DNA from 4 places in the Nissabacter sp. SGAir0207 genome. Region 2 is predicted to be linked to each of the others. Evidence: predicted binding sites of a transcription regulator. Region 2 holds the regulator's gene; each other region holds the start of a gene.

Region 1 (7,162 bases), 610 kb from region 2:
GCTCTGGCATCGCCAGACATGATCCGTTCCTGGTCTTTTGGTGAAGTTAAAAAGCCGGAAACGATCAACTACCGTACGTTCAAACCTGAGCGTGACGGCCTTTTCTGCGCCCGTATCTTTGGGCCGGTTAAAGATTACGAATGCCTGTGCGGTAAGTACAAGCGTTTGAAACACCGTGGTGTTATCTGTGAGAAGTGTGGCGTTGAAGTTACCCAGACTAAAGTGCGCCGTGAGCGTATGGGTCACATCGAGCTGGCTTCTCCGACTGCCCACATCTGGTTCCTGAAGTCGCTGCCGTCCCGTATCGGCCTGCTGCTGGACATGCCGCTGCGTGATATCGAACGTGTACTCTACTTTGAGTCCTACGTGGTGGTTGAAGGCGGCATGACCAACCTGGAGCGTCGTCAGATCCTGACTGAAGAGCAGTATCTGGACGCGCTGGAAGAGTTCGGCGATGAGTTCGACGCGAAGATGGGCGCCGAAGCTATCCAGGCCCTGTTGAAAAACATGGATCTGGAAGCAGAGTGCGAGCAGCTGCGTGAAGAGCTGAACGAAACCAACTCTGAAACCAAGCGTAAAAAGCTGACCAAGCGTATCAAGCTGCTGGAAGCGTTCGTACAGTCTGGCAACAAGCCGGAGTGGATGATCCTGACCGTGCTGCCGGTACTGCCGCCGGATCTGCGTCCGCTGGTTCCGCTGGATGGTGGTCGTTTCGCAACGTCCGATCTGAACGATCTGTATCGTCGCGTGATCAACCGTAACAACCGTCTGAAACGCCTGCTGGATCTGGCTGCGCCTGACATCATCGTGCGCAACGAAAAGCGTATGCTGCAAGAAGCGGTAGACGCCCTGCTGGACAACGGCCGTCGCGGTCGCGCCATCACTGGCTCGAACAAGCGTCCGCTGAAGTCCCTGGCAGACATGATCAAAGGTAAGCAAGGTCGTTTCCGTCAGAACCTGCTGGGTAAACGTGTTGACTACTCCGGTCGTTCCGTTATCACCGTAGGCCCGTACCTGCGTCTGCACCAGTGCGGCCTGCCGAAGAAGATGGCGCTGGAGCTGTTCAAACCGTTCATCTACGGCAAGCTGGAGCTGCGTGGCCTCGCGACCACCATCAAAGCTGCTAAGAAGATGGTTGAGCGTGAAGAAGCGGTAGTCTGGGATATCCTGGACGAAGTGATCCGTGAGCACCCGGTACTGCTGAACCGTGCGCCGACCCTGCACCGTCTGGGTATCCAGGCGTTCGAGCCGGTACTGATCGAAGGTAAAGCGATCCAGCTGCACCCGCTGGTTTGTGCGGCATACAACGCCGACTTCGATGGTGACCAGATGGCTGTTCACGTACCGCTGACGCTGGAAGCCCAGCTGGAAGCGCGTGCGCTGATGATGTCCACCAACAACATCCTGTCCCCTGCGAACGGCGAGCCAATCATCGTTCCGTCTCAGGACGTTGTACTGGGCCTCTACTACATGACGCGTGACTGTGTTAACGCCAAAGGCGAAGGCATGGTACTGACTGGGCCGAAAGAAGCTGAGCGCATCTACCGCGCTGGCCTGGCGTCCCTGCATGCACGTGTAAAAGTCCGTATCACTGAAGATGTGAAGAACACGGAAGGCGAGTGGGAATCCAAGACCTCTCTGGTGGACACCACCATTGGTCGTGCGATCCTGTGGATGATTGTGCCGAACGGCCTGCCGTTCTCCATCGTCAACCAGCCGCTGGGCAAGAAAGCGATCTCCAAAATGCTGAACACCTGTTACCGCATTTTGGGCCTGAAGCCGACCGTTATCTTCGCTGACCAGATCATGTATACCGGCTTTGCGTATGCAGCACGTTCTGGTGCGTCCGTTGGTATCGACGACATGGTTATCCCGGAGAAGAAAGCCGAGATCATCGAAGAAGCCGAAACCGAAGTGGCCGAGATCCAGGAGCAGTTCCAGTCTGGTCTGGTTACCGCGGGCGAGCGTTACAACAAAGTCATCGATATCTGGGCCGCGGCGAACGAGCGCGTGGCGAAGGCGATGATGGAAAACCTGTCTGTTGAAGACGTGGTTAACCGTGACGGCGAAGTTGAGCAGCAGGTTTCGTTCAACAGCATCTTCATGATGGCCGACTCCGGTGCGCGTGGTTCTGCGGCACAGATTCGTCAGCTGGCCGGTATGCGTGGTCTGATGGCGAAGCCGGATGGCTCCATCATCGAAACGCCGATCACCGCGAACTTCCGTGAAGGTCTGAACGTACTTCAGTACTTCATCTCGACCCACGGTGCGCGTAAAGGTCTGGCGGATACCGCACTGAAAACTGCGAACTCCGGTTACCTGACCCGTCGTCTGGTTGACGTGGCGCAGGATCTGGTTGTGACCGAAGACGACTGTGGCACCCACGAAGGCATCCTGATGACTCCGGTTATCGAGGGTGGCGACGTGAAAGAGCCGCTGCGTGAGCGTGTACTGGGTCGTGTAACTGCAGAAGACGTACTGAAGCCGGGTACGGCGGACATTCTGGTGCCGCGTAACACCCTGCTGAACGAGAAGACGTGTGATCTGTTGGAAGAGAACTCCGTCGACGCCGTGAAAGTACGCTCCGTAGTAGGTTGTGAAACCGACTTTGGTGTGTGTGCTTACTGCTACGGTCGTGACCTGGCACGTGGCCACATCATCAACAAAGGTGAAGCGGTCGGTGTTATTGCAGCACAGTCCATCGGTGAGCCGGGTACCCAGCTGACGATGCGTACCTTCCACATCGGTGGTGCGGCATCCCGTGCGGCGGCAGAGTCCAGCATTCAGGTGAAGAACAAGGGCAGCATCAAGCTGACCAACGCGAAGCACGTAACCAACTCCAACGGTAAGCTGGTTATCACCTCGCGTAACACCGAACTGAAGCTGATTGACGAATTCGGTCGTACGAAAGAGAGCTACAAAGTGCCTTACGGTGCGGTCATGGCGAAAGGTGACGGTCAGGAAGTCAGCGCGGGCGAAACCGTCGCTAACTGGGATCCGCACACCATGCCAGTTATCAGTGAAGTGAGTGGTTTCATCCGCTTCGCCGATATGGTCGATACCCAAACCATTACCCGCCAGACTGACGAACTGACCGGTTTGTCCTCTATCGTGGTACTGGACAGCGCAGAGCGTACCGGTAGCGGTAAAGACCTGCGTCCGGCACTGAAAATCGTTGACGCCAGCGGCGACGACGTACTGATCCCAGGCGCGGATATGCCTGCCCAGTACTTCCTGCCGGGTAAAGCGATTGTTCAGCTGGAAGATGGTATCCAGATCAACGCAGGTGACACCTTGGCGCGTATTCCGCAGGAATCCGGCGGTACCAAGGACATCACCGGTGGTCTGCCACGCGTTGCTGACCTGTTCGAAGCGCGTCGTCCGAAAGAGCCGGCAATCCTGGCTGAGATCAGCGGGATCATCTCCTTCGGTAAAGAGACCAAAGGCAAGCGTCGTCTGGTGATCACCCCGCTGGATGGTAGCGATCCGTACGAAGAGATGATTCCGAAATGGCGTCAGCTCAACGTGTTCGAAGGTGAACGTGTAGAACGTGGTGACGTCGTATCTGACGGCCCAGAGTCCCCGCACGACATCCTGCGTCTGCGTGGTGTTCACGCGGTGACCCGTTACATCGTGAACGAAGTGCAGGACGTTTACCGTCTGCAAGGCGTTAAGATTAACGATAAGCACATCGAAGTTATCGTTCGTCAGATGCTGCGTAAAGGCACCATTGCCAGCGCAGGCAGCTCTGAGTTCCTGGAAGGCGAACAGGCTGAAGTGTCTCGCATCAAGATTGCCAACCGTCAGCTGGAAGCAGACGGCAAGATCGCAGCAACGTACCATCGTGACCTGCTGGGTATCACCAAGGCATCTCTGGCGACCGAGTCCTTCATCTCTGCGGCTTCGTTCCAGGAAACGACGCGTGTTCTCACCGAAGCGGCAGTTGCCGGTAAGCGTGATGAACTGCGCGGCCTGAAAGAGAACGTGATCGTGGGCCGTCTGATCCCAGCCGGTACCGGTTACGCTTATCATCAGGACCGTATGCGTCGCCGCGCACAGAATGAAGAGCAGGTTGCTCCTCAGGTCAGCGCGGAAGAAGCTACAGCCAACCTGGCTGAGCTGCTGAACGCAGGCCTTGGCGGCGACGACGAATAATCGTTCGCAAGCGCCAACGCTAAATAAAAAACCCGCTTCGGCGGGTTTTTTTATGGGCGCTTTCCGGCAATGCTAGAGGTAAGCGTTACATGGATAAGGTTGATGAAGATTGCAAATTGCCCGGCAGTTTACCCGTGTCCGCATCCAGCCCAATAGTTTAGTAAACCACTCTCTTTCTGCGTGCTCTCCATTTCAATTGTGTGGCTAATCACAAAATAGGCTTAATCATCCCCGTTCTCTGTTTGGCTCGTTGACAGCAAAACCCGAAGTGCATAGTCTCACTCTAAGTGGTATATACCACTTGGTCTATAATCCGCACAGTGAGCCAAATATGAATAATTTCACTGCATTTATGGAACGGAAAATATTGCCGCTGGCAATGAAGATTGAAGGGAATGACTATCTAGGTGCCATCAAAGATGGTTTTATTCGAATTATGCCTTTCCTGATTATCGGTTCGTTTTTCTTGCTAATAGCCAACTTACCGATCCCAGGTTACGGCGAATTTATCGTTCGCCATTTTGGCGAGAAGTTTATTAGCCAACTGAATTACGTTCTGGATGCGACTTATTCGATTATGGCGCTGCTGGTTGTCACCAGCACCAGTATCAGTCTGGCGAAACGCTGGAATTTGAATGAGATCTCCTGTGCGTTAATATCACTTATCAGTTTTCTGGTGATTACCCCTTATCAATACCCGCAGGAGAGTGGCGCGGTTATGCGTGACGTAATCCCTACGTTCGCGCTCGGGGCGCAAGGATTATTCCTTTCACTGATCGTAACGGTCACCGCAGTACGCTTGTATCGCTTATTCAACCATCCGCGTCTGACTATCTCCATGCCAGAGAGTGTGCCGCCTGCCGTCTCAAACAGCTTTAGCTCACTGATCCCCTCCTTCCTGATTGTGGTCATCTTCTGGCTGGCCCGTCTGCTGTTTGAAATGACCCCATTTGGTACGGCTCAGGAGATGATCTTCAAAGTGCTACAGGCTCCTATGATGGAGTTGGGTAATACCTTGCCTTCACAGATGGTGGCCGAATTTTTTATAAGCTTCTTCTGGTTCTTTGGCCTGCATGGCGACTCTATTGTCACCGCCATTATGGGCCCCATCTGGCGCTCTTTAACGCTTGAGAATATGCAGGCGATGAAACAGGGCCTGCCGCCGGTAAATATCATTACCCAACAGTTCCGTGATGTCTTTCTGATTTGCGGCGGCACCGGTTTTACGCTGGCAATGCTGCTGGTAATGCTGTTCCGGGCTAAGAGCAAGCGTATGCGTGAAATTGCAAAACTTGCTTCACCCGCGGCTCTCTTTAATATCAATGAGCCTATTATCTTCGGCGTGCCCATCGCGCTCAATCCCTTGCTGTTTATCCCTTTTATTATCGTGCCCGTGGTGTTGTGTGTAATGACTTATAGCGCGATGGCCTTCGGCTGGCTGCCTTTAACCTCTGGTCTGGAAATCCCCTGGACCACACCGATATTTATCAGCGGCTTCTTAATCTGCGGCTGGAAGGGAATGCTCTTTCAGGCAATTAATCTGCTGGTGGCCATGACCATTTACTACCCATTCGTCATGACGCTCGATAAACACTATTTACGCGATGAAAATGAACAGGCAAAAAATACCCTGAATCAACATGCCCTTGCCCTGGAATGAATTAAGGAGTGTGTAATGAATAAGAGTTTAAAGATTGTCACTATCGGCGGCGGTAGCTCTTATACGCCGGAAATTATCGAAGGCTTTATCCAGCGCTATGCAGAGCTGCCCATTCGCGAAATTTGGTTAGTGGATGTCGAGGCCGGGCGTGAAAAACTGGAGGTAGTGGGTAATCTCGCGAAACGGATGGTGGAGGCGGCGGGCATTCATTGTCAGGTGCACCTGACGCTGGATCGCCGGGAGGCGCTGAAAGGCGCGGACTTCGTGACCACCCAGCTGCGTGTCGGGCAATTAGAGGCGCGAATTAAAGATGAACGTATTCCTCTTTCTCACGGTTTAATCGGCCAGGAAACCAATGGGGCGGGTGGTCTGGCTAAGGCGCTGCGCACCATTCCGGTGATCCTCGATATCTGCCGGGATATGGAAGAGCTTTGCCCGGATGCCTGGCTGGTTAATTTCACCAACCCCAGCGGCATTGTCACCGAGGCGGTGCTGAAGTACAGCAGCATAAAGTGCATTGGCCTGTGCAATCTTTCGCAGTCCATGCAGCATATGGTGGCGGAGATACTTGGCGTCGAGCGATCGCGTTTTCTGCTACAGCTGGTTGGGCTTAACCACTTCCTCTATGGCACGCATGTCTATATGGACGGCAAGGATGTGATGCCGGACGTGCTGAAGAACCTGAAATATGACAGCGCCCATAAGCCCAAAAATATCCCTGACATTCCGTGGTTGCAGGAACAAATCCAGCATCTTGGCGTGATCCCATGCCCCTATCATCAGTACTACTATGCCACCAGCGACGTGCTGGAAAAGCAGCTTCATGAATTTGCAGAGCACGGTACGCGTGGCGAGGTGGTACAGGCCGTCGAGCATGAACTGTTTGAACTTTATAGAAACCCGCAGCTTCATGAAAAGCCCAAGCAGCTGGAGCAGCGGGGCGGCGCGTATTACTCCGAAGCAGCCTGCGAGCTGATTAGCGCCATCTATAACGACAAAAACCTGCTGATGACGGTTAACGTGCGTAACAACGGCGCTATCCGTTCATTGCCGGATAATGTCGCTATCGAAACCACCTGCGTCATTGGGCGTTACGGCGCCATCCCGCTGAATAACGATCCTTTGCCAGCCACCGTGTCTGGACTGGTCTCGCTGATGAAAGCGTGGGAAGAGATGGCCGTTGAGGCAGCCGTGACCGGCGATTACGGCGCGGCCCTGCAGGCGCTGACGCTTAACCCGCTGGTGCCGTCAGGTAAAGTGGCGAAAGTCGTGCTGGATGAGCTACTGGAAGCGCATCGCGAATATTTGCCTCAATTCTTTAAGGCGTAAGCACTTTACGGCTACGCA
Region 2 (7,162 bases):
CGGCGCGCAGGATGAGATCATGGGCATCCGCCACCGCACGCTGCCGCTGGAGGGGGTGCAGTTCCACCCAGAGAGCATCCTGAGCGAACAGGGTTTGCAGCTGCTGGGCAACTTCCTCGCCCGCTGACGGCAACAATTTGCCGCCGCAGGCGATTTCCGGTTGCCTGTAAGTGATTTATTATGCATATTTCCTGATTATAATTTCATGGGCTGTGGCGGCATCGGGTCGTGGCGGCTGGTCTGATGGCAGAGGGAGAGCGGTATGACAGATAAATCAGCAGTGGGTCGTGACACGTTTGATCAGGTGATTTTGCCTGTTTATGCACCGGCACAGTTCATTCCGGTGAAGGGCAAGGGCAGCCGGGTCTGGGATCAGCAGGGCAAGGAGTATGTGGACTTCGCTGGCGGCATCGCGGTGACCGCGCTTGGCCACTGCCACCCGGCGCTGGTGGCGGCGCTGCACCAGCAGGGCGAAACGCTCTGGCACGTCAGCAACGTCTTCACCAATGAGCCGGCGCTGCGTCTGGCGCAGAAGCTGATTGACGCCACCTTCGCCGAGCGTGTCTTTTTCGCCAACTCCGGGGCAGAGGCTAACGAGGCCGCCTTCAAGCTGGCGCGCTACTACGCCTCCCACCGCCATAGCCCTTACAAGAGCAAAATCATCGCGTTCCACAATGCCTTCCACGGCCGCACGCTGTTTACCGTGTCGGTGGGCGGCCAGCCCAAGTACTCCGACGGCTTCGGCCCGAAACCGGCGGACATCGTCCATGTGCCTTACAACGATCTTGATGCGGTGAAAGCGGTCATTGACGACCACACTTGCGCCATCGTGGTGGAGCCGATTCAGGGCGAGGGCGGCGTGACACCCGCAGACGCTGCGTTCCTGCAAGGGTTGCGCGCGCTCTGTGACCAGCATCAGGCACTGCTGGTGTTTGATGAGGTGCAGAGTGGCATGGGCCGGAGCGGCCAGCTCTTCAGCTACATGCACTACGGCGTGACGCCGGACATCCTGACCACCGCCAAGGCGCTGGGGGGCGGTTTCCCGGTCAGCGCGATGCTGACCACCGAGGAGATCGCCTCGGCAATGACGGTCGGCACCCACGGCACCACCTACGGCGGCAACCCGCTGGCCTGCGCGGTGGCTGAGGCGGCATTGGATACCATCAACACCCCGCAGGTGTTGGCGGGCATTGAGGAGCGTCGCCAGCACTTCCTGAAGGCGCTGGAGGCGATCAACCAGAAGTATGCGATCTTCAAAGAGGTGCGCGGCATGGGGCTGTTGCTGGGCGCAGAGCTAAGCGAGCCGTACCAGAACAAGGCCCGCGATATACTGACGGCCGCGGCGGAGCAGGGGCTGATGATGCTCAACGCCGGGCCGAATGTGCTGCGTTTTGCGCCGTCGCTGGTGATCGAGTTTGATGACATCCATGAGGGCATGGCGCGGCTGGAGAAGGCCATCGCCACGCTGGCGGGTTAAATTCCCCTCTACTCTGAAGCCGCCTCCGGGCGGCTTTTTTGATCGCGCCTCACGCGGCGCGCCAGCCAGATGCCGTGGTGCGGGCGCTGTCGCCAGGCCAGGCTGGAGATGGTGTTCATCGCGCTGAGATGGGAGAGGATGCGGCGCAACGGGCGCTCCATCTCGGTCACTGGCATCTCCGGCGCGCTGTCCGGCGCACGGAACATCGGCCCTGACGAGGGGCTGCCGTCGGCCGGGCCGTCATACATCAGCCGCTGCTGGCAGCTCTGGAGCGCAATCTCACAGGTTTCCAAATACTCCTGCGCCAGCGCCGGGGTCAGCATGTAGTGATCGCGCGCCAGAATGGTCATCGCGTTCAGGTGCTCAACAATCGACTGGCTGTGCATCACCCAGAGCCGCATGTCAGTCAGGTAGTGGGAGTTGAAGCCCGGCTCCTGCATCGCCTGATTGAGGGCGGTGTAGAGGGTGTTGTGCGCCTGATTGGCCATGATGCGGGTATAGGCCAGCTTTGCCGGGTCTGGATCGGCGCTGAGCAGCAGGCGGATCGCCTCCTGATAGGCTTCCAGCGCCTGCCAGGCATTGTCGCGCAGCTTGCCACTCTGCCACTGCGGCCAGAGCCAGATGGTGCTGCCGAAGGCCAGCGCGCAGCCAATCAGCGTGTCTACCAGCCGTGGGATCAGGAAGTTGGCGCCATTTTGCGTCACCAGTTGCAGCGTATAGACCGCCGTGATGGTCAGCCCCACCATGCCCAGCCCGTAGTTATTGCGCAGCACCAGATAGGCGGCCAGCATGATTAACACCATCAGGCCCAGCATTGCGGCCTGCGGCAGTTGCAGGTGCAGTACACCGGCGGCCAGCACCAGCCCGGCTAACGTGCCGATGGCCCGGTGCTGGATGCGCACGCGGGTGGCGTTGTAGCCGTTCTGGATCACCAGCAGCGCGGTGAGCAGCACCCAATAGGGTTTCGGCAGGTCAAAGAACAGGCCAATCGAGCTGCCGAGCGCCAGCATCACGCCGACACGTGCGGCGTTGCGCAGTGACATCGAGCGCCAGGAGAGGTAGCGCTTCAGCGCTGGCCAGAAGGGCAGGCGGTTGCGGCTCTCCATCAGGTTGCGGCGATAGAGCGGCCGCTGGGTGTGCAGCAGGCGCGCGATGCGGCTGAAGTGGTAGTAGCAGAACTGGCCGACCGGATTATCAGGGTAGCGGTTGGCAATCTTCTCCAGCGCCGCCAGTTCGCCGCCCATCTCAAAGCGGGCGGAGCGGCGGTGGTAGAGCAGGTCATCGGCAATCATCCGCAGCCGCTTGGCGATCACCTCCGCATTGCGGCGGATAATTGCCTCTGCCTGGCTCTGCGCCACCAGTTTCTGCACCTCCTCTGGCTGGTGCAGGCTGACGGTAATGTGCTCCTGGAGATCGAGCGCTACCTGAAAGGCGCGGAACAGCCGCCGATAGTGCGGGTGGCGTTCGCCGGAGAGCATATGCAGTTGCTGGTAGACCTGCACAATCAAGTCCATCACCTTCTGCTGGCGTTTGAGCAGCGGGGGGAGGGCAGTGTCTGGATCCAGATGCTGGGTCAGCAGGCTGTACTTGGCCTCAACGTAGTCACCCAGTTCGCGGTAGAGCAGGCTGAGCGATTCACGCATCGGCTGCTCTTTCCACAGCCGGAACCAGCCCCAGGTAAACAGCCCATACCAGAGCGTGCCGAGCAGGAATAGCCCCGGCGCCTGCCAGAGCGGCGTGGTGCCAGCCATGCTGAGGGTAAAGATGGCCGCCACCAGCGTGCCGTTGAGCAGCCGGCCATGCAGCGGGCTGAGCTCGCCTGTCACGCCGAGCAGCAGCGCCAGCGCCAGCAAAATCAGCGGCAGCGGCCAGTGGGCGTAGAGCAAGAGCAGTTGCAGTATCAGGCTGCATCCGGCGAACAGCGTGCCGCCAATGGCCAGACGTTTTACATAGCGCCGATGGGGCGTGTCGAGACCGGCGATGTTGCAGCAGGCGGGCACCAGTGAGAAGAGCAAGCCGACCTGGAGCTGGCCGAACAGCAGCGCGATGGCCGCAGGCAGGCAGAGCACCAGCGTTTGCCGCAGGGCGTAGTTGACTTCAGGATGGTAAATAAGGCGGCGCCACATGTTCAATCAGGGAAGAACGGCGCAGTGCGGGGGGCCGCAGCTGCGCCGTGTTGATCCGGGATTAACGGGTGCCGTAGACGACAATCGTTTTGCCGTGGGCGGAGATCAGGTTCTGATCTTCCAGCATTTTCAGGATGCGGCCGACGGTTTCGCGGGAGCAACCCACGATTTGGCCAATCTCCTGGCGGGTAATCTTGATCTGCATACCATCGGGGTGGGTCATGGCATCAGGCTGTTTCGCCAGATTGAGCAGGGTCTGGGCGATACGGCCAGTCACATCCAGGAAGGCGAGGTTGCCCACCTTTTCGGAGGTAACTTGCAGGCGGCGCGCCATCTGGGAGGAGAGGCGCATCAGGATGTCCGGGTTGACCTGGATCAGCTGACGGAATTTCTTGTAGGAGATCTCCGCCACTTCACAAGCCGTTTTGGCGCGTACCCACGCGCTGCGCTCCTGGCCCTCTTCGAACAGGCCAAGCTCGCCGATGAAATCCCCTTGGTTGAGGTAGGAGAGGATCATCTCTTTGCCCTCTTCATCCTTGATCAGCACGGCGACCGAACCTTTCACGATGTAGTAGAGCGTTTCAGCCTTTTCACCCTGGTGAATCAGCGTACTTTTGGAAGGGTATTTATGAATATGGCAGTGAGACAGGAACCATTCGAGAGTAGGGTCTGTTTGCGGTTTGCCGAGAACCATTTGCTTTTATCCTCTGTTGTAATCGCTGCCCAAAATCACAGGGCTCAGAGTTCCCTGTACGGCGTTTTGAAAATACGCCTCTTTCAAGAGTATTAACTGTCTGATAATGCTGCAAGGCGGAGGCTGAAAAGTCGCCAAACGGCGGCCTCGTCGTTCCATTGAAAACCTGACCTTGCTCCATACAGAACATTTTGTTTCGGGTTTGTTTTATCACAGCCTGAACCGAGTGTCTTCTGTTGTCTCGCTTCAGCATGATGAAGATCGGCCCGATTGCCTGTTTGGCTGCGAGGGGTTAGGCTATTTTCAGAAAATAATCGGAGGGTGAGGCTATGCAGGCACGGGTAAAGTGGGTGGAAGGGCTGACGTTTCTGGGGGAGTCCGCGTCGGGTCACCAGATCTTGATGGATGGCAATGCCGGTGACAAGGCACCCAGCCCGATGGAGATGGTGCTGATGTCCGTGGGCGGCTGTAGCGCGATTGATGTGGTCTCCATCCTACAGAAGGCGCGGCAGGATGTGCGCGACTGTGAGGTGCGCCTGACCTCAGAGCGCCGCGACGAGGTGCCGCGCACCTTTACGCACATCAACCTGCACTTTGTGGTGAGCGGCAAGGGGCTGACGGAGAAGAGCGTGGAGCGCGCCGTCAACCTCTCGGCAGAGAAGTACTGCTCGGTGTCGCTGATGCTGGGCAAGGCCGCGTCAGTGACCCATAGCTTTGAGATTGTCAGCGTCGAGTGACGCCCAGGGGGGCGGCCCGCCGCCCCCGTTTACTTGATGATTTTCCCCTCCAGCAGCCGCTGCACCAGCGGTGCCATGATCAACTCCATCGCCAGCCCCATTTTGCCGCCCGGCACCACTAATGTATTGATATGGGAAATAAATGAGCCTTGCAGCATAGCTAGCAGATAGGGGAAATCGATCGCCCCCAGCCCGCGGAAATGGATCACCACCAGACTCTCATCCAGCGAGGGGATCGCCTTGGCGGCAAACGGGTTGGAGGTGTCCACCGTCGGCACGCGCTGGAAGTTGATATGGGTGCGGGAGAACTGCGGCGTGATGTAGTTGATGTAATCCTCCATCGACCGTACCACCGAGTCCATCACCGCCTCGCGCGAGTGGCCGCGCTCATTGGTGTCGCGGATCAGCTTCTGGATCCACTCCAGATTGACGATCGGCACCACGCCGACCAGCAGATCCACATGCCGCGCCACGTCGTGGTGCTCAGTCACTACCCCGCCATGCAGCCCCTCGTAGAACAGCACGTCGGTCTCCTCCGGCAGCGGGTGCCAGGGGGTGAAGGTGCCCGGCACCTGATTGTAGGGCACCGCCTCGTCATAGGTGTGCAGGTACTTGCGCGCCTGCCCGTTGCCCTCACGCCCATACTGGATGAAGGTCTGCTCCAGCAGGCCGAAGTCATTGGCCTCCGGGCCAAAGTAGCTGACGTGCCGGCCCAGGTCGCGCGCCTTGCGGATCGCCATGTCCATCTCTGGCCGGGTGTAGCGGTGGAAGCTGTCGCCCTCCACCTCGGCGGCGCGGATGTTCAGTTGCTGGAAGATTTTGCGGAACGCCAGGCTGGTGGTGGTGGTGCCGGCTCCGCTGGAGCCAGTGACGGCGATGACCGGGTGTTGGGCTGACATAGTTTCAAGACTCCGTGAGAGGTGATGCCTGCATACCGTGCAATCAGCATAATTAATTATAGAGTTACCATAATTATGCGAATGCGCCTAGGGGGCAGGCCCTCGGTCACTCAGCCTTGGTCACTCGGCCTGCTCGCCCCGATCGCCACGGAACTGGTTGCGCGGCATGATATTGACCGACTCATGCAGCTCCGACCATACCAGCACCACTTCACCACTTTTTAACTGGCGGCGTACATCTTCGACCTTCTGCTCCAGCGTCCGTTCATGTTCGCCGTAATCAGTGCCCTCGCGCAGGACAAACGCCTCAATCAGGTTGCTCAGGGTGTCGCTGTCGAGTTCTTTCCAGGGAATAATCATGCTTCAGGCTCCAGATAGGGGGACAGCCAGGCCGGGATACGGTGCTCCAGCCACATTTGCGGCCGCTTCAGGGTGCCGCTGACAAAACCGACATGGCCGCCATGCTCCGTCAACTGGTACTGGACGTTGGCAGGGAGCTGGCCGGCATCGGGGATCACCGCGTCGGTCATAAAGGGATCATCCTTGGCATGGATGATCAGCAAGGGGGTGGTGATGCGCGGCAGCAGCGGCATCGCGCTGCAACGGCGATAGTAGTCGAGCGCGTCGTCAAAACCGTGGGCGCGCGCGGTGATGGCGTCATCAAAGTCGCGTAGCCGCTTCAGGCCCTTTAGCTGCTGGAGGTTGACCGGCAGGGTATTCGGGTAGGCCTGAAGCTTGCGGGCGGCGTTGCGCTTGAGCTGCTCAAGCAAATAGCGTTGGTAAACGCGCGAGAAGCCCTGCTCCAGCCGCTGTGAGCAAGGCTCCAGCATCAGCGGTGCCGAAACCACCACCGCTGCGGCCAGCCGTGCGCGCTCGCCCTCCTCGCCCAGATAGCAGGCCAGCATATTGCCGCCGAGCGAGACGCCCACCGCCGCCGTCGGCGCCGGGCCGTGCTGCTCCTCCAGCCAGCGCAGGAAGAAGCGCGCATCCTCGGTTTCGCCGGAGTGGTAGATGCGTTGCAGGCGATTGGCCTCGCCGCTGCAGCCCCGGAAGTGCATCACCACGCCCAGCCAGCCGCGCTGCTGCCAGGCGTGGAGCAGGCCGTGGGCATAGGGGCTGTAGAAACTCCCCTCCAGCCCGTGGAACAGCACCACGCGCGGCTTGCCGACCGCCTGCTCGGGCGGCTCGCTCCAGGCCAGATCGACGAAATCGCCGTCCGGCAGTTCCAG
Region 3 (7,162 bases), 1.6 Mb from region 2:
CTGCCAGAGGGCGGTGAAGCGCTCCTCGGCCGGTGTGACGATGTGCGCCTTGACCTCAAAGAAGTCCTTCGGCACGAAGTTCTCGATCTCCTCATCGCGCCGCACCACCAGCCCCAGCACCGGCGTCTGCACCCGGCCAACTGACAGCACGCCGTCGTAACCGGCGTTGCGCCCCAGCAGCGTGTAGGCGCGGGTCATGTTGATGCCGTAGAGCCAGTCGGCGCGCGACCGCGCCAGCGCTGAGACGCAGAGCGGCACAAAGTCGCGGTTATCGCGCAGCCGCTCCACCGCGCGCGTCACCGCCTGCGGGTTGAGGTCATTGATCAGGCAGCGCTTCGCCTGCTGGCGCTTCTCCGGGGCCAGTTCGAGGTACTCCAGCACCTCATCCACCAGCAACTGCCCCTCGCGATCCGGGTCGCCAGCGTGGATCACTTCGTCAGCCTGCTTCAGCAGGCCCTTGATCACATTCAGCTGCTTGGTGACGGATGGGCGCGGCTGCAACAGCCACTTTTGCGGGATGATCGGCAGATCCGCCAGCGACCACCGGGCGTAGCGCTCATTGTAGGCATCTGGCTGCGCGGTCTCCAGCAGGTGGCCAATGCACCAGGTCACCACCTGGTCATTGCCACAGGCAATATAGCCGTCACCTTTGCGGTGCGGCTTGGGCAGGACGTCCGCGATGGCGCGCCCCAAACTCGGTTTTTCAGCAATAAACAACCGCATCAGTCACCTGCGGCCGGGCAGTCAGCCGCCACAGGCGGCCTATTCAGGGGAAACAGTCTCATCTCCACTCCTTCAGGATTGAGCAATTGGCATAGGATAACGGCTGGCGGGCGGATTGGTAAGGGATGGGCAGCCCATGTGGAACGGGCCGCGCATTTTGCCAGCGGCCACACAGGCGGCCGCTGGGTTTAGAGGTAGCTGACGAACTGGCTGCTGTCCGGCGGCACCACGTGGGTCGCCGATTTGAGCTGCGGCGTGCCCAGGTAGAGGAAGCCAACAATCTCATCCTCCTCCTCACAGCCAAACGCGGCGCGCACGCCCTCATCTTCCGTCCAGGCACCGGAGCGCCAGATGCCGTTGAAGCCTTGGGCCAGCGCCGCCATCTGCATCGCCTGTACCGCACAACCGGCGGACACCACCTGTTCCCACTTCGGCACTTTCTGGCTCTCTTTGCAGTGTGCCACGACCGTGATGATCATGGGTGCGCGGAACGGAGCCTGCGTCGCCTTCTCCACGCCCTTCTCATCCATCCCCTCGGCCACTGCGGCATTGTGCAGGATCTGGCTGAAGCGGTTGAGTCCGTCATTCTCGACGATCACAAAGCGCCAGGGTTGCAGGCCGCCGTGGTCTGGCGCGCGCAGCCCGGCGTGGATAATGTTTTGCAGCACCTCCCCCGCCGGGGCCGGGGCCGCCAGACGTGAGGCCGAGCGGCGGTTCAACAACAGATCTAAAGCATCCATGGGTTTCTCCTGATGACCATTTGCATGTGCGCCACGTTAACATAGGTTATAAGTGTGTTACCACTGACAGCCATCCGCCCACACAGCTGCAACAGGAAGAGACGATTTAAAGCTGACTTTTTTCCGGTGGGTCATTAGGATAGCAACACTTTTTCCCCTTATTGGAGTTCCCATGCGCACATTGTGGCGAATTATCGCCGGTTTCTTCAGGTGGACCTGGCGCCTGCTCAACTTTATCCGGGAATGCATTCTCAACCTGTTCCTGATCCTGCTGATTCTGGTGGCGGTCGGCATCTATTTCCAGTTGCAGCCGAAGCCCGCAGAAAACCTCACCAAGGGCGCACTGCTGGTGGATCTCAGCGGCAGCGTGGTGGACAAGCCCTCGGTCAACAATAAGCTGCGCCAGTGGGGCCGCGAGCTGCTGGGGGCCTCCAGCGGACGGTTGCAGGAGAACTCGCTGTTTGATCTGGTGGAGACCCTGCGTCAGGCCAAAACCGACCCGAATATCACTGGGCTGGTGCTCTCGCTGAATGACTTCACCGGCACCGATCAGGCCTCGCTGAACTACATTGGCAAGGCGCTGCGTGAGTTCCGCGACAGCGGCAAGCCGGTCTATGCCATCGGCGACAGCTATAACCAGACCCAATACTACCTGGCCAGCTACGCCACCAAGATCTTCCTGTCGCCGCAGGGCACGGTCGATCTGCATGGTTTCGCCACCAATACCCTCTACTATAAGTCCCTGCTCGACAAGCTGAAGGTGAGCACCCATATCTTCCGCGTCGGCACCTATAAGTCGGCGGTCGAGCCGATGATCCGCGACGATATGTCGCCAGCCGCGCGTGAGGCGGACAGCCGTTGGGTCGGTGGATTGTGGCAGAACTACCTGAACACCGTGGCGGCCAACCGCCAGCTGACCCCAGCCCAGCTCTTCCCCGGCGCGGGTGGCGTGTTGCAGGGCCTGCAAGCGGTGAATGGCGATACCGCACAGTATGCGCTGAAGAACAAGCTGGTCGATGAACTGGCGAGCCGTGCGCAGGTCGAGCGCGAACTGACTAAGGCGTTCGGCTGGGACAAGCGCCAGAACGATATCAATGCAGTCAGCATCTACGACTACCAGCCTGCGCCGCAGCCCACCAACACCCAGCCGCAGATTGCGGTGATCTTCGCCAATGGTGCCATCATCGACGGCCAGGAAGAACCCGGCTCCGTCGGGGGCGATACCACCGCGGCCCAGATCCGCCAGGCGCGTCTGGATGACAAAATCAAGGCCATCGTGCTGCGCGTCAACAGCCCCGGCGGCAGCGTCAGCGCCTCTGAGGTGATTCGCGAGGAGCTGGCCGCCGCACGCGCCGCCGGCAAACCGGTGGTGGTATCCATGGGCGGCATGGCGGCCTCCGGTGGCTACTGGATCTCAACGCCCGCCAACTACATCGTCGCCAGCCCGAGCACCCTGACCGGCTCCATCGGCATCTTCGGCGTGGTGAACACCTTCGAGAACTCCCTTGATGGCATTGGCGTGCACACCGACGGCGTTGCCACCTCGCCGCTGGCGGATCTGGCGGTCACCAAGGCCCTGCCGCCGGAGTTCGCGCAGATGATGCAGCTCAATATTGAGAGCGGTTATCGCACCTTCCTGGGACTGGTGGCCACCGCGCGCAACAAGACACCCGAGCAGATTGACCAGATCGCCCAAGGCCATGTCTGGCTGGGCGTGGATGCCAAGAGCAACGGGCTGGTCGATGAGCTGGGTGACTTCGATGACGCGGTGAAGAAGGCCGCCGAACTGGCGAAATTGCCAGCCTGGCAGCTGAACTGGTTTGTTGAAGACCCGAGTTTCAGCGACCTGATCTTCTCGCAGATGAGCGCCTCGGTGCAGGCGGTACTGCCACAGGCGATGCAGGCGTGGATCCCCGCCCCGCTGACGGCGCTGGCCACCGCCATGAAGCAGCAGCCGGGCCTGTTCACCACCCTGAACGACCCGCAGAACCGGTATGCCTTCTGCCTGACCTGTGGTGACGTGAAATAATCTGTCCCCCCGATGCAAGCCCGGTCATGCCGGGCTTTTTTTCGGGGCGTTGGCCCTTATACTTTGTTGGATTCCCGTAAGCGTAATTAAGACCTTCCTATGAAAAAGAAATCGATTTACGTCGCCTACACCGGCGGCACCATTGGTATGCAGCGCTCCGATCAGGGCTATGTGCCGGTTTCCGGCCACCTGCAACGGCTGCTGGCCGCCATGCCGGAGTTCCACCGCCCGGAGATGCCGGATTTCACCATCCATGAGTACGCCCCGCTGATTGACTCCTCGGACATGACGCCAGAGGATTGGCAGCATATCGCCGATGACATCCGCCAGCGCTACGATGAGTATGATGGCTTTGTGATCCTGCATGGCACCGACACCATGGCCTTCACCGCCTCGGCGCTCTCCTTCATGCTGGAGAACCTCGACAAGCCCGTGATCGTCACCGGCTCGCAGATCCCGCTGGAGGCGCTGCGCTCTGACGGCCAGATCAACCTGCTCAACTCCCTCTACCTGGCGGCCAACCACCCGGTGAAAGAGGTGTGCCTGTTCTTCAACAATAAGCTCTATCGCGGCAACCGCACCACCAAGGCCCATGCCGATGGCTTCGACGCCTTCGCCTCGCCCAACCTGGCGCCGCTGCTGGAAGCTGGCATCCATATCCGCCGGCTGGCGACGCCGACCCTGCCCGCCGCCGCCGCACCGCTGAAGGTGCACCACATCACGCCGCAGCCGATCGGCGTGGTCACCATCTATCCGGGTATCTCCGGCGAAGTGGTGAGCAACTTCCTGCGCCAGCCGGTGAAGGCGCTGATCCTGCGCTCCTACGGCGTTGGCAATGCGCCGCAGAAACCCGCGCTGCTGGATGAGTTGCGTCAAGCCTCTGAGCGCGGCATCGTGGTGGTCAACCTGACCCAGTGCATGACCGGCCGCGTCAACATGGGCGGCTACGCCACCGGCAACGCGTTGGCCCATGCTGGCGTGATCAGCGGCTTTGACATGACCGTGGAAGCGGCACTGACCAAGCTGCACTTCCTGCTGAGCCAGCCCTTCTCCCCCGAGGAGATCCGCACCCTGATGCAGCAAAATCTGCGCGGCGAGCTGACTGACGTCGTCTGATGCCCTTTGCCGGGCGCTGCCGCCCGGCCCTTTCCCCCGCTAATCACCAAGGAGCGTTTATGAGTACCGCACTGTTGCTGATTGACCTACAGAATGACTTCTGCCCCGGCGGCGCGTTGGCCGTGCAGGAGGGTGACCAGGTGATTGCCGTCGCCAATCAGGCCATTGAGGTCTGTCGCCGACGCGGCTGGCCGGTGGTCGCCAGCCAGGACTGGCACCCGGCTTCCCACCGCAGTTTCGCCATCCACGCTGGTGAGGCGCCCGGCACGCTCGGCACGCTGGAGGGATTGCCACAGGTGTGGTGGCCGGTGCACTGCGTACAGGATCAGCCGGGGGCGGATTTCCATCCGGATCTCAATCTGGCGGGCATCGATCAGGTATTCCGCAAGGGGCAGAACCCGGACATCGATAGCTACAGCGCCTTCTTTGACAATGGACGCCGCACCGAGACGGAACTGGACAGCTGGCTGAAGGGGAAAGGGATCACCACGCTGGTGGTGATGGGGCTGGCTACCGACTACTGCGTGAAGTACAGCGTGCTGGACGCGCTGGCGCTCGGCTATACCACCTCACTGATCACCGAGGGGTGCCGCGGGGTCAACCTGCAACCGGATGACAGCGAGCGGGCGTTTGAGGAGATGCAGCAACAGGGCGCGCACCTGATTGCGCTGAAAAGCTTTGAGATGGGCGCGCACTGATCAAGGGGGCGCGGTGGCCGCGCGCCCTATTACTGTGGCTTAAGCGTTGCCAGCGGCGAAGTGATGCCAAACTCCTGCTTCAGCTGCTGCTTGCTCTTCATCACCAACTGGCCGTCGGTGTTGATGGTCATGTGCTGTGCATCCTGGTTGTGGCGGGCCTGATAGAGCATCACCGCCTGCAAACTGTTCTCTTTCTGCGCCTCGGTCAGCGGTACGCCATCCGGCCACTTGCCCAGCTCTACCGCCTGCACCAGACGCTGGTAAATTTCCGGGGTCATGGCAGCAATCAGATCATCTATTTCCACGCATTTATTCCTCTTTTCGGCGCACCAATGAATAATTGGCTGAATCGATTTTGTTAACCAGACGTGGCCATTAGCCTGCGGTTTTTTCGCCGCTTTCGCCATCGGTGAAGCTCAGTGACGCAGAATTGACACAGTAGCGTTCACCCGTGGGTTGCGGCCCATCGGGGAAAACATGGCCAAGGTGGGCATCACACTGTGCGCAGCGGATCTCGATACGGTGCATGTTGTGTGAATAATCATCAATATATTTAATCGAATCATCACGTACCGGCTCATAAAAACTGGGCCAACCGCAGCCGGAATCATACTTGGCATCAGAGTAAAACAGGGGCGCATTGCAACACAGACAGTGGTAGATCCCTTCACGCTCGTTGTGCAACAACTTACCAGTATAGGGGGCCTCAGTGCCACGCTGTTGGGTGACATAGCGTTGGATCTCACTGAGTTGGATAGGGTTTTCTGCCTGTTCGTTCTCTTTGGTCATGATGGCCCTTCTTATGCTGACGACATTGCAAATAAGATAACGTTTAATAATAACAAAAAATTAACAACCACACAGCCTATTTTGGCCTAAACTTGATGCCATAAAGGCAACGCGCACATGATGTGTGATGCCGATCACATATATGTAGGCGGGGCGGCTCTTTCACAGCTTTTGTGTTGTCAGAAACGCAGAGAGCCGGCAAAAACCGGGGCGGGTGATAAGCGTACAATCGGGGTAGGTAGCTTTGACTTATAGCAACAATTGACACGATTCCGCTTGACGCTCGTTAAGGTTTTTGTAATTTTACAACCAACCTTTTATTCACTAACAAATAGCTGGTGGAATATATGACTATCAAAGTAGGTATCAACGGTTTTGGCCGTATCGGTCGCATTGTTTTCCGTGCTGCTCAAGAACGCTCTGACATCGAGATCGTTGCTATCAACGACCTGTTGGACGCAGAGTACATGGCTTACATGCTGAAGTATGACTCTACTCACGGTCGCTTCAACGGGACGGTAGAAGTACAGGACGGTCACCTGGTCGTTAACGGTAAAACCATCCGTTGTACCTCTGAAAAAGACCCGGCTAACCTGAAGTGGAACGAAGTCAATGTTGACGTGGTAGCAGAAGCGACCGGTATCTTCCTGACCGACGAAACTGCCCGTAAACACATCACCGCTGGCGCGAAAAAAGTGGTGCTGACTGGCCCGTCCAAAGACAACACCCCGATGTTCGTCATGGGCGTTAACCACAAAGCCTACGAAGGCCAGGACATCGTGTCCAACGCCTCTTGCACCACCAACTGCCTGGCACCGCTGGCGAAAGTGATCAACGACAACTTCGGTATCGTTGAAGCGCTGATGACCACCGTTCACGCGACCACCGCTACCCAGAAAACCGTTGATGGCCCGTCCCACAAAGACTGGCGCGGCGGCCGCGGCGCATCCCAGAACATCATCCCGTCCTCTACTGGCGCAGCCAAGGCCGTGGGTAAAGTTATCCCTGAGCTGAACGGCAAACTGACCGGTATGGCGTTCCGCGTACCGACCACCAACGTTTCCGTG
Region 4 (7,162 bases), 1.7 Mb from region 2:
TCTCCGCCTCCGCCGCCGAGAACATCCGCTTTGCCACGGAAGCCTCCTACCCTCCGTTTGAATTTGTGGACGCTGGCAACACGATCCAGGGCTTCGACATCGATCTCGCCAAGGCGCTGTGCAAAGAGATGCAGGCCAACTGCACCTTCACCAACCAAGCCTTTGACAGCCTGATCCCCAGCCTGAAGTTCCGCCGCTTTGACGCGGTGATCTCGGGCATGGACATCACCCCGGAACGCCTGAAGCAGGTGGCCTTTACCAAGCCCTACTATGATAACTCTGCATTGTTCGTCGCGCAGAAGGGCAAGTTCGCTGACCTCGCCGCGCTGAAGGGCAAACGCGTAGGTATGCAGAATGGCTCCACCCACCAGAAGTACCTGACCGAGAAGCACCCGGAGATCACCCCGGTGCCGTATGACAGCTACCAGAATGCCATCCTCGACCTGAAAAATGGCCGTCTGGATGCGGTGTTTGGTGACACGGCGGTAGTGAATGAGTGGCTGAAGCAGAACCCGAACCTCTCCGCCGTGGGCGACAAGGTTACGGACGCCGCCTACTTTGGCACTGGCTTGGGCATCGCCGTGCGCCAGCAGAACAGCGACCTGCTGGGCAAGCTGGACGCCGCGCTGGCGAAGGTGAAACAGGACGGCACCTACCAGACCATCTACCAGAAATGGTTTCAGCAGTAATTCCTGATGAGTGAATTCCAACCCCTACTCAGCGCCGCCGGCATGACCGTCGGCCTGGCGCTCTGCTCGCTGGTGCTCGGTCTGGCACTGGCGATGCTGTTCGCTGTCTGGGAGTCGGCGCGCTGGCGGCCGGTAGCCTGGCTCGGCACCGGGCTGGTGACGCTGCTGCGCGGCCTGCCGGAGATTCTGGTGGTGCTGTTCATCTACTTTGGCTCCTCCCAGGTGCTGATGCTGCTGGCGGACGGCTTTACCCTCAACTTCTACCTGTTCCAGTTGCCGGTGCAGCTCAACATTGAGAACTTTGAGGTCAGCCCGTTCCTGTGCGGTGTGGTGGCGCTGGCACTGCTCTACTCCGCCTACGCCTCGCAGACGTTGCGCGGCGCGCTGAAAGCGGTGCCACATGGCCAGCGCGAATCCGGGCAGGCGCTGGGGATGAGCAAGGCCGCCATCTTCTTCAGGCTGGTGATGCCGCAGATGTGGCGCCATGCGCTGCCCGGCCTTGGCAACCAGTGGTTGGTGCTGCTGAAAGATACCGCGCTGGTGTCGCTGATCAGCGTCAATGACCTGATGCTGCAAACCAAAAGCATCGCCACCCGCACCCAGGAGCCGTTTAACTGGTATCTGATCGCCGCCATGATCTACCTGCTGGTAACGCTGTTCAGCCAGGCTGTGCTACGGCGCATTGAGCAGCGCACCACCCGTTTTGAGCAGAGGCCGCACTGATGCTGGAGTACTTACCTGAGATCCTGAAGGGGTTGCACACCAGCCTGACGCTGACGGTCGCCTCGCTGCTGGCGGCGCTGGTGCTGTCGCTGCTGTTCACCCTGATATTGGCGCTGCGCACGCCGGTTATCAGCCAGCTGGTGCGCGGTTACATCACGCTGTTCACCGGCACGCCGCTGCTGGTGCAGATCTTTTTGATCTACTACGGCCCCGGCCAGTTCCCTGCTATCCAGCACTATCCGTGGCTGTGGAACCTGCTGTCGCAGCCGTGGCTCTGCGCGGTGCTGGCGCTGTCGCTCAACAGCGCGGCCTACACCACGCTGCTGTTCCACGGCGCGCTGCGCGCCATCCCCGCCGGCCAGTGGCAATCCTGCGAGGCGCTCGGCATGTCGAAGATGCAGTCGCTGCGCATCCTGCTGCCGTTCGCCTTCAAGCGCGCCCTCTCCTCCTACTCGAATGAGGTGGTGCTGGTGTTCAAGAGCACCTCGCTGGCCTACACCATCACCCTGATGGAGGTGATGGGCCACAGCCAGCTGCTGTATGGCCGCACCTACGATGTGATGGTGTTTGGCGCGGCCGGGCTGGTTTACCTGTGCGTCAATGGCCTGCTGACGCTGTTGATGCGGCTGATCGAGCGCCGCGCGCTGCGCTTTGAACAGCGCAACTGACCCCCCAGGGGCGGCATTGGCCGCCCCTTTTTTTGCCCGCCATCCTGCCCGCCTGATTAAAACTCACCCACTCATTTAATTTTTTAAGCAATTTTATTGCATATAAATTCAAATAATGTCAGCGTAGTGACCTGTCCCGGCCGCCGTACAGTGCTGCCCGTTCCGCAGGCCATCCCGGCCGGCGCAGGGGACCACAACAATAATCTGGAGTATCACCATGAAAAAATTGCTGCTCGCCGCCCTGCTCTCTGGCATCGCGTTTACTGCCAGCGCGGCTGACACCATCCGCTTCGCGGCTTCCGCCACCTACCCGCCGTTTGAGTCGCTGGACGCCAGCAATCAGATGGTTGGCTTTGACATTGATTTGGCGAACGCACTCTGCAAACAGCTTCAGGCCAACTGCACCTTCACCAATCAGGCCTTTGACAGCCTGATCCCGGCGCTGAAATTCAAGCGTTTTGACGCCGTGATCTCTGGCATGGACATCACCCCAGAGCGCCAGAAGCAGGTGGCCTTCACCCAGCCCTACTACGCCAACTCGGCCATCGTGATCGCCCAGAAGGGCAAGTTCCAGACGCTGGCTGACCTGAAGGGCAAGCGCGTCGGCATGGAGAACGGCACCACCCACCAGAAGTACCTGCAAGAGAAGCACCCGGAGATCACCACCGTTGCCTATGACAGCTACCAGAACGCCATCCTTGACCTGAAAAATGGCCGTCTGGATGGGGTATTCGGTGACACCGCGGTGGTCAACGAGTGGCTGAAGAGCAACCCGAATCTGGCTCCGGTAGGCGAGCACGTGACCGATGCGCAATACTTCGGCACCGGCCTCGGCATCGCGGTGCGCCCGGACAATCAGGCGCTGCTGGCGAAACTGAATGGCGCGCTGGAGGCGATCAAGGCCAACGGCACCTACAAGGCGATCAACGACAAGTGGTTCCCACAGTGATCCCGCTCCCCCGCTCCGGCGGGGGACATTTTCCCGCCTGATTTTTCCGCGCCAGATTGCGTGACTTCGCTCACTTTCCCATGTCATTTGCATGAATTTCACCAGAAATGTGATGCTCGTCACACTGCAATCCATTGCGTCCCCCTACACTGGCTGCCCGAATGTTGCCATAAGATGGAAGGACCGATGCACGCACGATTTCATACCGCGTTTTCCGCGCTCTCAATGGAACTGGCCACGGCGCTGGAGCCGCTGCTGCGCCATAATGATTTCCCCGCCTTTTTCACGGCAGCAGAGGTTACCCGACTGCAACAGGAGAGCGGCCTCTCCGCCGACGCGCTGGCGTTCGCCCTGCTGCCGCTGGCGGCAGCCTGCTCTCTGGCACCGGTCTCCCACTTTCAGGTAGGGGCCATCGCCCGTGGCATCAGTGGCAACTGGTACTTCGGTGCCAATATGGAGTTCATCGGTGCGCCGCTGCAACAGACCGTGCACGCGGAGCAATCGGCGGTGACCCACGCCTGGCTGCGCAACGAGCGCCAGCTGGAGGCGATCACCGTCAACTACACGCCGTGCGGCCACTGCCGCCAGTTTATGAATGAGCTGAATAGCGGCGTGCAACTGGCCGTCCATCTGCCGGGCCGTGAAGTGGCCTCCCTTGGCCACTACCTGCCGGATGCCTTTGGCCCGCGCGATCTGGCCATCACTACCTTGCTGATGGATCAAGTAGACCACGGCTATCAGGCGGAGGGTGATGCGCTGACCAAGTATGCGCTGGCGGCAATGAACCAGAGCCACGCCCCCTACAGCCATGCCCACTGCGGCATCGCGCTGGAGGATGCGGAGGGCAAAATCTTCCCCGGCCGCTACGCCGAAAACGCCGCGTTCAACCCCAGCCTGCCGCCGTTGCAGGCCGCGCTGAACCTGATGAACCTGGCGGGCAGTGACCACGCCACCCTGCGCCGTGCGGTGCTGATTGAGCGTGAGTCGGCGCTGCTGTCACAGGTTGATGCCACCCGCGCCACGCTGGCGGCCCTCGGCTGTGATGACCTGACCGTGATCGCGGTCTAACATTGCCCCTCTCCCCGGCCGGGCGCCCTGCCCGGCCCAATGGTTTGACCACTCCCGCCCTCCGCGAAAATGCATCAAAATCGGTAAGTTAGGTCACTGACCGCACGATTTTTGTCATACATTGATAACAATTGCTGTACATATTGGCGTTATCTTTTAGGATCAGCGCGCAACCTTTTCTCTAAGACCGCCAAGAGTAGATCAATGGAACTTGAAAACGAGAGCAAACGCCCCCTTTATATCCCCTATGCTGGCCCGATCCTGCTGGAAGCGCCGCTGCTGAACAAAGGCAGCGCCTTTACTGACGATGAGCGCACCCACTTCAACCTGCACGGCCTGCTGCCCGAGGCGGTGGAGACCATTGAGGAGCAGGCGGAGCGCGCCTGGCGCCAGTTCCAGGATTTCAAAACCGACATCGACAAGCACATCTACCTGCGCAATATTCAGGACACCAACGAGACGCTGTTCTACCGCCTGCTGGATAACCACCTGAGCGAGATGATGCCGATCATCTACACGCCGACCGTGGGTCTGGCCTGTGAGCACTTCTCCGATATCTACCGCCGCGCGCGTGGCATCTTCATCTCCTACGCCAACCGCGACCGCATCGACGACATCCTGCAAAACGCCACCAAACAGAACGTGAAGGTGATCGTGGTGACGGACGGCGAGCGCATCCTCGGCCTTGGCGATCAGGGCATCGGCGGCATGGGCATCCCGATTGGCAAGCTGTCACTCTACACCGCCTGTGGCGGCATCAGCCCGGCCTACACCCTGCCGGTAGTGCTGGACGTCGGCACCAACAACCCGCAGCGCCTGAACGACCCGCTCTACATGGGCTGGCGTCACCCGCGTATCACCGGCGAAGAGTACGCCGAGTTCGTGGAGCTGTTTATTCAGGCGATCAAACGCCGCTGGCCGAAAGTGCTGTTGCAGTTTGAGGACTTCGCACAGGCCAACGCCACCCCGCTGCTCAACCGCTACCGCGATGAGATCTGCTGCTTCAACGATGACATTCAGGGCACCGCCGCCGTGACCCTCGGCAGCCTGATCGCCGCCAGTCGCGCCGCCGGTTGCCGCCTGCGCGACCAGACCGTGGCCTTCCTGGGTGCCGGTTCTGCTGGCTGTGGCATCGCCGAGCAGATCATCGCCCAGATGAAGTCCGAAGGGCTGAGCGAAGAGGAGGCACGCGCCAAAGTGTTCATGGTGGATCGCTATGGCCTGCTGACCGACAAACTGCCAAACCTGCTGGAGTTCCAGGCCAAGCTGATCCAGAAGAGCGACAATCTGGCTGGCTGGGACGTCAGCAATGACGCCATCTCGCTGATGGACGTGGTGCGCAACGCCAAGCCGACCATCCTGATTGGCGTCTCCGGCCAGCCGGGGCTGTTCACGGAGGAGATTATCCGTGAGATGCACCGCCACTGCCCGCGCCCAATCGTGATGCCGCTCTCCAACCCGACCTCACGCGTTGAGGCCCGCCCGGAGGACATCATCAGCTGGACCGACGGCGCGGCGCTGGTTGCCACCGGTAGCCCGTTCGCCCCGGTGCACTACAAGGATCAGGTGTTCCCGATTGCCCAGTGCAACAACTCCTACATCTTCCCCGGCATCGGCCTTGGCGTGCTGGCGGCAGGTGCCACCCGCGTCACCGACAACATGCTGATGGCCGCCAGCCGCGCGCTGGCCGACTGCTCGCCGCTGGCGACCGAGGGCCACGGCTCGCTGCTGCCGGACGTCAATGACATTCAGGGCGTGTCGCGCGTCATCGCGATGGAAGTGGGCAAGGCCGCGCAGTTGCATGGCGTGGCGCCTGTGACCTCTGAGGATGCGCTCTCCACGGCAATTGAGCACAACTTCTGGCAACCGAAGTACCGCAACTACAAGCGCACCTCGTTCTAAGCGGGGCTTCGCGCATCTGGCAAGGGCGCCCGCCCTTGCCTTTTTATTGGCTTTCCCCACAAGCTGATGAAAAATACAGCGAAACCGCCGCACAAACCCGGCATACCTTGCGTCGCGCAAACAGGTAAAGTAGCCTTGGAACCCCAAGCAAATCTCATCCCGTAGGGCCTGAACCATGTGGAAACGCCTGATAGCCAGCTTACTGCTTATCGTGTTCGCGATCGGCGCGGCGGCTATTGCGCTCGATCGCTGGATGAGCTGGAAAACCACCGCCTACATCTATGAGGATGTGCGCACCCTTCCGCACCGCCAGGTGGGCGTGGTGCTCGGTACCGCCAAGTACTACCGCACCGGTGTGATCAACCAGTACTACCTCTACCGCATCCAGGGGGCGATCAACGCCTACAACAGCGGCAAGGTGAAGTACCTGCTGCTGAGCGGCGACAATGCGCTCCAGAGCTACAATGAGCCGATGACCATGCGCCGCGACCTGATCGCCGCTGGCATCCCGGCCAGCGACATCGTGCTCGACTACGCTGGCTTCCGCACCCTCGACTCCATCGTGCGCACTCGCAAGGTGTTCGACACCAATGACTTTATCGTCATCACCCAGCGCTTCCACTGCGAGCGGGCGCTGTTCATCGCCCTGCACATGGGCATTCAGGCGCAGTGTTACGCCGTGCCCTCGCCCAAGGATATGCTGACAGTGCGGGTGCGTGAGATTGCCGCGCGCCTCGGTGCGCTGACTGACCTCTATCTGCTCAAGCGCGAGCCGCGCTTCCTCGGGCCGCTGATCCCGATCCCGGCGGTGCACCCGGTGCCAGCGGACGCGCAGGGCTACCCGGCCGTCACGCCGGAGCAACTGCTGGAGCTGCAACAGCGTCTGGCGCGCGAGCGCCAACAGGAGCAGGAGAAACAGGAGGCGCTGGCCCGCGCGCGCCAGCAGCATGAAGAGGAGCAGGCGGAGCGGTTGCGCCAGCAGCAGGAGGCCGCGAGCCAACCCGCTGCGCCAGAGGCGCCGCCCCACCCCGGCCACCTGCTTCCCCCGCCGGCCACCCAGCCGCAACCATAAAAAAAGGCGCCCTGACGGCGCCTTTTTTTGGCTTTTGGCTTACTTCTTCTTGGCGTACTTCAGGGAGTCCAGCGCCACCGCGAAGATGATG

The links. Region 2 encodes CRP, which controls carbon source genes, mostly activating them, when cyclic AMP is high. Its sites were predicted from a motif close to ATGTGANNNNNNTCACAT; they were not measured.
Region 1: a site for CRP is predicted at 4,441-4,458, ahead of C1N62_RS16120 (PTS sugar transporter subunit IIC). Genes of this name have one in related genera too.
Region 3: a site for CRP is predicted at 6,218-6,235, ahead of msrB (peptide-methionine (R)-S-oxide reductase MsrB). Genes of this name have one in related genera too.
Region 4: a site for CRP is predicted at 3,137-3,154, ahead of cdd (cytidine deaminase). Genes of this name have one in related genera too.

What each region holds. Positions count from the first base shown of each region.
Region 1 covers NZ_CP028035.1:3,592,533-3,599,694, reverse strand. The annotation lists gene rpoC (DNA-directed RNA polymerase subunit beta') at 1-4,155, shown strand, start outside; gene C1N62_RS16120 (PTS sugar transporter subunit IIC) at 4,487-5,815, shown strand; gene C1N62_RS16115 (6-phospho-beta-glucosidase) at 5,831-7,144, shown strand; gene C1N62_RS16110 (GntR family transcriptional regulator) at 7,134-7,162, opposite strand, start outside.
Region 2 covers NZ_CP028035.1:274,605-281,766, forward strand. The annotation lists gene C1N62_RS01170 (aminodeoxychorismate synthase component II) at 1-127, shown strand, start outside; gene C1N62_RS01175 (aspartate aminotransferase family protein) at 263-1,477, shown strand; gene C1N62_RS01180 (YccS/YhfK family putative transporter) at 1,486-3,603, opposite strand; gene crp (cAMP-activated global transcriptional regulator CRP) at 3,665-4,297, opposite strand; gene C1N62_RS01190 (OsmC family protein) at 4,627-5,034, shown strand; gene C1N62_RS01195 (phosphoribulokinase) at 5,064-5,933, opposite strand; gene C1N62_RS01200 (YheU family protein) at 6,054-6,293, opposite strand; gene C1N62_RS01205 (hydrolase) at 6,290-7,162, opposite strand, start outside.
Region 3 covers NZ_CP028035.1:1,868,515-1,875,676, reverse strand. The annotation lists gene C1N62_RS08075 (DNA topoisomerase III) at 1-723, opposite strand, end outside; gene C1N62_RS08070 (NAD(P)H nitroreductase) at 912-1,463, opposite strand; gene sppA (signal peptide peptidase SppA) at 1,636-3,492, shown strand; gene ansA (asparaginase) at 3,592-4,608, shown strand; gene pncA (bifunctional nicotinamidase/pyrazinamidase) at 4,668-5,306, shown strand; gene C1N62_RS08050 (YeaC family protein) at 5,336-5,611, opposite strand; gene msrB (peptide-methionine (R)-S-oxide reductase MsrB) at 5,682-6,095, opposite strand; gene gapA (glyceraldehyde-3-phosphate dehydrogenase) at 6,443-7,162, shown strand, end outside.
Region 4 covers NZ_CP028035.1:2,513,718-2,520,879, forward strand. The annotation lists gene artJ (arginine ABC transporter substrate-binding protein) at 1-689, shown strand, start outside; gene artQ (arginine ABC transporter permease ArtQ) at 696-1,412, shown strand; gene artM (arginine ABC transporter permease ArtM) at 1,412-2,080, shown strand; gene C1N62_RS11120 (arginine ABC transporter substrate-binding protein) at 2,298-3,029, shown strand; gene cdd (cytidine deaminase) at 3,216-4,097, shown strand; gene C1N62_RS11130 (NAD-dependent malic enzyme) at 4,302-5,999, shown strand; gene sanA (outer membrane permeability protein SanA) at 6,175-7,071, shown strand; gene mglC (galactose/methyl galactoside ABC transporter permease MglC) at 7,111-7,162, opposite strand, start outside.